3 regions of the Castellaniella sp. UC4447_H14 genome follow, and region 2 is predicted to be linked to each of the others. Evidence: predicted binding sites of a transcription regulator. Region 2 holds the regulator's gene; each other region holds the start of a gene.
The links. Region 2 encodes HrcA, which represses chaperone genes, less so after heat shock. Its sites were predicted from a motif close to TTAGCACTCNNNNNNNNNGAGTGCTAA; they were not measured.

Region 1: the regulator HrcA is predicted to act here: its motif matches at 1,144-1,170, upstream of rpoH (RNA polymerase sigma factor RpoH).
Region 3: the regulator HrcA is predicted to act here: its motif matches at 728-754, upstream of ACVCMJ_RS08940 (co-chaperone GroES).

What each region holds. Positions count from the first base shown of each region.
Region 1 is NZ_CM129666.1:2,706,868-2,709,135, forward strand. It holds gene aspS (aspartate--tRNA ligase) at 1-58, shown strand, start outside; gene ACVCMJ_RS13050 (endonuclease/exonuclease/phosphatase family protein) at 69-920, shown strand; gene rpoH (RNA polymerase sigma factor RpoH) at 1,206-2,108, shown strand.
Region 2 is NZ_CM129666.1:141,258-143,525, reverse strand. It holds gene hemH (ferrochelatase) at 1-394, opposite strand, end outside; gene hrcA (heat-inducible transcriptional repressor HrcA) at 467-1,480, opposite strand; gene ACVCMJ_RS00685 (NAD kinase) at 1,600-2,268, shown strand, end outside.
Region 3 is NZ_CM129666.1:1,862,274-1,864,541, forward strand. It holds gene ACVCMJ_RS08935 (nucleoside 2-deoxyribosyltransferase) at 142-636, shown strand; gene ACVCMJ_RS08940 (co-chaperone GroES) at 807-1,094, shown strand; gene groL (chaperonin GroEL) at 1,128-2,268, shown strand, end outside.

The DNA of each region.
Region 1 (2,268 bases), 690 kb from region 2:
GGACGAAAAGCAATTGCGGGAACTGCATATCCGCCTGCGCCAGACGGAGGCCAAATAGGAGGTTTCCCGTGCCCATCTTGCGGGTCGTCAGCTACAACATCCACAAGGGCCGCTCCGCGACCGGCGGGAGGGAATCGCTGGCCGATCTGCGGTTGGGGCTCTATGGCTTGCGGCCCGACCTGCTGTTCTTGCAGGAAGTCCAGGGCCGCAATCAGATCCACGGCAGCCTGGACGCGCAGCATGAATCGCTGGCGGCGGCCCTGCATCTGAACGCGGTCTACGGCTGCAACGCCGTCCGGGCCCAGACGGATCACGGCAATGCGCTGCTGTCGCGCTACCCCATCGTCTTCCACGAAAACCAGGATATTTCGGACCACCGGCTTGAGCAGCGCGGGCTGTTGCACAGCGTCGTTCAGGTCGGAGATGTGCAGATCCACTGCATGGTGGTCCATCTGGGGTTGTTGGCCGGTGGCCGGACACGCCAGGTGCGCGCCCTGGCGGAGCGTATCCGGCGGCTGGTGCCGGATCAGGAACCTCTGCTCATTGCAGGGGACTTCAATGACTGGACCAATCGGCTTGCGCCGCTGTTCGTGGAACAGTTGGGACTGTCCGAAGTCTTTGCCCTGGCTCCCCAGGGTGTGGACGAAATCTACCGCCTGCGGCGGACGGTGGCGCGCTTGCGCGAGCGTCTGTCCTGGTTGCCGGGGCAGCCTAGGGTCATGGTCCCGGCCCTGGGCGTCAATGGCCAGGCCCGTTTGACGCCGCCGCCACGGACGTTTCCCTCCGTTTTTCCATGGCTGCGGCTGGATCGCATTTATCAGCGAGGCTTTGCGGTGCGGCGGGCACGGGTCTTGCACGGTGCCCCATGGAAGCGTTTGTCCGACCACGCACCGCTGGTCACCGAGCTGGAGTTGCCCTGAGGGCACGGCACCGGGCGGGGGCGCAGCACGGCGGCCGGAGAAGGACCCGGTGCCCGAACTTTTCCGCTTCGGAACCGTCCAACGGGTGTGCTCTCTGGCTCATTCGAATTCGGGGTGCGCGACGCCTGGCCTGTGCAGGGCGGGAGCCGCGGGCGCATCGATCGCAGAGGGCGCTGCCCGGACGGCGTTTGCGATGCCATCTGTATCAGGCGGCAGCCCGGCATTAGCACTCGCCATCATGGAGTGCTAACATCATCGTAGAATTCTGAGGAGGATCCTGACTCTATGACCCATGCTTCGTCATCCATGGCATTGGCGCCGGCCCAACTCGCGCTGGCCATCTCCAATCCCGGTGCATTAGGCTCCATCGAAGCCTACATCGGCGCGGTGAATCGCCTCCCCATGTTGACGGGTGACCAGGAAACCAGCCTGGGGCACCGCTTGCGCGACGAGAATGACCTGGATGCCGCGCGGGAACTGATTCTCTCCCATTTGCGTCTGGTGGTGTCGATCGCCCGCCAGTATCTGGGCTATGGCCTGCCGCATGCGGACCTGATCCAGGAAGGCAACATCGGCTTGATGAAGGCAGTGCGCCGATTCGATCCCGATCGCGGGGTGCGGCTGGTATCGTTTGCCGTGTACTGGATTCGTGCCGAGATTCACGAATACGTGATTCGTAACTGGCGGCTGGTGAAAATCGCGACGACCAAGGCGCAGCGCAAGCTGTTTTTCAACTTGCGCCGCATGCGCCCGGACGGGGGCAGCCTGGGGACCGCCCAGACCGCGGATATCGCGCAAGAGCTGAACGTGCGCCCGGAGGACGTCGCCGAGATGGAAGTGCGCATGTCCGGCGGCGAATATGCCCTGGATGCGCCAGCCGACGATGAAGACCGCTTTGCTCCGGCGTCCTGGATCGCGGATCCGTCGCACGAGCCGGCCCAGGTTCTGGCGCGGCGCGGCATGGATGCGCTGCAAGGGGAGCGTCTGGAGCAGGCGCTGCAGTCGCTGGATGCCCGCTCACAGCGCATCATGCGGGCGCGCTGGTTGGCTGACGAGGGCAGCACGCTGCACGAGCTGGCGGCCGAATATGGGATCTCGGCCGAGCGTGTTCGCCAGATCGAGGCGGCCGCGCTGAAGAAGCTGCGCACGGCATTGGACGGCCAGGCACCGGACTTCCAGACCGCATAGACGCCCGGTCAGTGGGCTGGCTCCGCTGCCTCCGCTGGCCCGGCTTGTCCGGCCTGTCCCGGCGAACCCGGAACGAGCGGGGCCGCGCCGCACACTTCAGACATAAATTCTTTCATTTTTGGCCAGTGGAACCCAGAACTTTTCCTCTGTCCGTCGGACA
Region 2 (2,268 bases):
CGATGGCGGGCCGCCCGTAGCGCATGGCCAGTGCAACCCGCACCGGCACGCCTTGGTCCGTCAGGGACCGCGCCACCGCATCGCGCAGATCCTCGCCGTGCACCATCAGGGGCGACCCGCGCGCCATCCAGATGGATTGATATTTGGGCGCGATGACGGCGGGACGCCGCGTGAGGACGAACAGACGCAGAATGATCTGCCAGAGCCAACGCGGCAATTCCACCACGCGCGGGTCGGACAGGAACTCGGCCAGATAGCGGCGCACGGCAGCCGGGGTGGCGGCATCGGGGGTGCCCAGATTCACCAGCATCACGCCCAGCGGCCCGCGCTCGGGCGCAGGCCCATCCGGATTCAGCGCCTGCGGATCGGCAGGCTCCGGCAAGAAGCGATTCATGAATTGATAGACTCACGATTCAAAAGAGGGGGAAAAACATGACGCACCGGCAGGAATCCAGCAGCCACCCCGTCAGGAAGCCGCATGCCCCAGCGCATTGGACAGCATGCGGGCGGTGATATCCACGATGGGAATGACGCGCTCGTACGCCATGCGGGTCGGACCGATCACTCCCAGCGTTCCCACCACCTGGCCGTCGACCTTGTAGGGTGCGGTGATCACGGACACGTCTTCGAGCGGCACCAGGCGTGAATCCCCGCCAATATAGATCTGAACGCCCTGGGCCTGGCTGGAGACGTCCAGCAGGTGCAGCAGGTCCGTCTTCTGCTCGAACAGCGCAAACAGCCGCCGCAACCGCGCCATGTCAGCCGTCATCTCCGAAATGTCCAGCAATTTGCCTTCGCCGGAAATGACCACCGATTCGTCGACCGTGTCCGGCGTGCCGATGCCCGCTTCCACCGCCTGCTGCATGAGACGCGAGATGTCGGACCGCAGCGAGGCCAGTTCCGCGGCCAGCGCGATCCGCACTTCATGGAAGGACCGGCCCGAAAAGTGATGATTGAAGAAATTGGAGGCCTCGAGGAGCTCCACTTCGGTGTACTCGCGCGGGACGAACAGAATGCGGTTCTGCACATCGCCATTGGGCGTCACGATGATGAGCAGCACGCGCTTGTCCGACAGGCGGATGAATTCGATATGCCGGAAGACCTGTGTCCGCTTGGGGGTCAGCACCACGCCCGCGAATTGCGACAGATTGGACAACAGCGACGCCGCCGCCATCACCGCGCGCCCCGGTTCGGCCGCCGGCAGGCAATCGGCGATTTGCAAATCCGGGCTGAGTTCGTAAGGCCGCACCGTCAGAAGACTATCGACGAACAGCCGATAGCCGCGGGGCGTGGGGATCCGGCCGGACGACGTGTGCGGACTATGAATCAGCCCGAGGTCCTCGAGATCCGACATGACGTTGCGGATGGTGGCAGGCGACAGATCGAAGACTTTCGACAGGGTGCGCGAACCCACCGGCTGTCCGTCCGCGATGTAACGCTCCACCAGCGCCTTGAGCAATGCCTTGGCTCTATCATCCATGACCGTTCATCCACTGTGCAGGATATTTGCAGCGCGGCGACCCCGACAAGGCTGCAACCATCCCCCTATAATCGGATAGTCCCCTATTATTCCATCATTTGCTCGAGGTACCCCTCCCCATGCACTTTCACACGGTCGCCTTGGTCGGTCGGCACCAGGACAGCGGCATGGACGCACCCTTGCGGCGGCTGGGCAATGTCCTGCAAAGCGCCGGATGCACGGTCCTCATCGAGGCCGAAACCGGTCACCGCACCGGCGTGACCGATTTCGAACAGGCCAGTTTCCAGCAGATCGGCACGCGCGCGGATCTGGCGGTGATCATGGGCGGCGACGGCACCATGCTGGCGGCCGCGCGCCAACTGGCCACCACGGACGTGCCGATGATCGGCATCAACCACGGGCGCCTGGGCTTCATCACCGACATCCCGCTGAACAGCGCGGCCGAGGCCATCACCAGCGTGCTGAACGGCGCCTTCGTCCAGGACGAGCGCATCCTGCTGGAAGGCCGGGTCATGCGCGGGGGTCAACAGATCTTCTCGGGCATGGCGCTGAATGACGTCATCATCAACCGCGCGGGGCGCGGCGGCATGATCGAACTGCGCGTGGAATGCAACGGCGCCTTCATGCACAGCCAGCGGGCCGACGGCCTGATCATTGCGACGCCGACCGGCTCCACCGCCTACGCGCTGTCGGCGGGCGGACCGATCCTGCATCCGCAGGTTCCCGCCCTGGTACTGGTCCCGGTGGCACCCCAGACACTGTCCAACCGGCCCATTACCCTCCCGGCG
Region 3 (2,268 bases), 1.5 Mb from region 2:
TCGGCACCGCTTTATTTTATAGGGCTTGCGGCCTGACGGGTGCTAAAAGAACGGCCATCAGCGCCTGTTGCTGCCCCTGCAGCCGCCAGCCGGTCCGCGCCAGCGAGCGCAGGGCCATGTCGTACCCCCTGAGGAGAAATCATGACATCCGTCTATCTTGCCGGCCCGGACGTCTTCCGTCCCGATGCTATTCCCTATGGCGAATCCCTCAAGGCCGCCTGCAGACGGTTTGGCCTCGAAGGCCTGTATCCCCTGGACAATGCCTTGCCTCCCGGGCTGTCCAAGCCACAAGCTGCCGCCTGGATCTGCCAGGCCAACCTCGCGCTTATCCGCCGCGCGGATATTGTCATGGCCAATCTCAACCCCTTTCGCGGCGCGGAGCCGGATTCGGGTACGGTATTCGAAGTAGGCTACGCTGCGGCCTTGGGCAAACCCGTGTGGGGCTACCTGGAGGACGCCCGCGCAATCGTCGATCGAGTGACCCACCGGGTGAATCCAGACGGGCGGCTGGTCGACGAACAAGGCCTCCAGGTGGAGGACTTCGGCCTTCCGCTGAATCTCATGCTCGCCTGCAGCATCCGGGTCGTGCCGGGCGGCCCGGACGCGTGTCTGGCCGAGATATCGGGCGCCAACTGACGGCCAACGACAGCCAGCCTTCCGCCTGGGGCGCCCCGCAATGCGGAAGCCCCCCCGGCCCCCCTTGAAATCCCGTGGATCATCCTTATAATTAGCACTCGATAGGGTTGAGTGCTAACAGCGGCTCAACCCTCGTGTCCATCCCATTATTCAAGTACAGGAGTTCCTCCATGGCACTGCGTCCTTTGCATGATCGCGTGATCATCAAGCGTCTGGACAACGAGCGCACCACCGCCTCGGGTATCGTGATCCCCGACAGCGCGGCCGAGAAGCCCGATCAAGGCGAGGTCCTGGCCGTCGGCCCGGGCAAGAAGACCGAAGACGGCAAGCTGATCCCGATGGATCTGAAAGTCGGCGACAAGGTTCTGTTCGGCAAGTACGCCGGCCAGTCCGTGAAGGTCGATGGCGACGAAGTCCTGGTCATCCGCGAAGAAGAAGTCTTCGCCGTGATCCAGTAATCCTCTGAACCGCTTAAACCAAGGAATTTCAACATGGCTGCAAAGCAAGTCTATTTTGGTGACGACGCCCGCGCCCGCATCGTGCGCGGTGTCAACATCCTGGCGAACGCCGTCAAGACCACCATGGGCCCGAAGGGTCGGAACGTGGTGCTGGACCGCTCCTTCGGCGCCCCGACGGTGACCAAGGACGGTGTATCCGTCGCCAAGGAAATCGAACTGAAAGACAAGTTCGAAAACATCGGTGCCCAACTGGTGAAGGAAGTCGCCTCCAAGACCTCCGATAACGCCGGCGACGGTACCACCACCGCCACCGTGCTCGCCCAGTCGATCGTCGAAGAAGGCCTGAAGTACGTGGCCGCCGGCATCAGCCCCATGGATCTGAAGCGCGGCATCGACAAGGCCGTGGCCGTGGCCGTGGATGAGCTGCACAAGCTCTCCAAGCCCTGCACCACCAGCAAAGCCATCGCGCAAGTCGGCTCCATCTCGGCCAATAGCGACGTGTCCGTGGGCGAAATCATCGCCAACGCGATGGACAAGGTCGGCAAGGAAGGCGTGATCACCGTCGAAGACGGCAAGTCGCTGGAAAACGAACTGGACGTGGTCGAAGGCATGCAATTCGATCGCGGCTACCTGTCGCCCTACTTCATCAACAACCCGGACAAGCAAGTCGCCATCCTGGAAGATCCGTACATCCTGATTTTCGACAAGAAGATCAGCAACATCCGTGATCTGCTGCCGGTGCTGGAACAGGTTGCCAAGTCCAGCCGCCCGCTGCTGATCGTGGCGGAAGACGTGGAAGGCGAAGCCCTGGCCACGCTGGTCGTGAACAACATCCGTGGCATCCTGAAGACCACCGCCGTCAAGGCGCCGGGCTTCGGCGACCGCCGCAAGGCCATGCTGGAAGACATCGCCATCCTGACGGGCGGCACGGTGATTTCCGAAGAAACCGGTCTGTCGCTGGAAAAAGCCACGCTGGAACTGCTGGGCCAGGCCAAGCGCATCGAAGTGGCCAAGGAAAACAGCACTATCATCGACGGTGCCGGCGAGCCAAAGAACATCGAAGCGCGTGTCAAGCAAATCCGCACGCAAATCGAGGAAGCGACTTCCGACTACGACCGTGAAAAGCTGCAGGAACGCGTTGCCAAACTGGCAGGCGGCGTGGCAGTGATCAAGG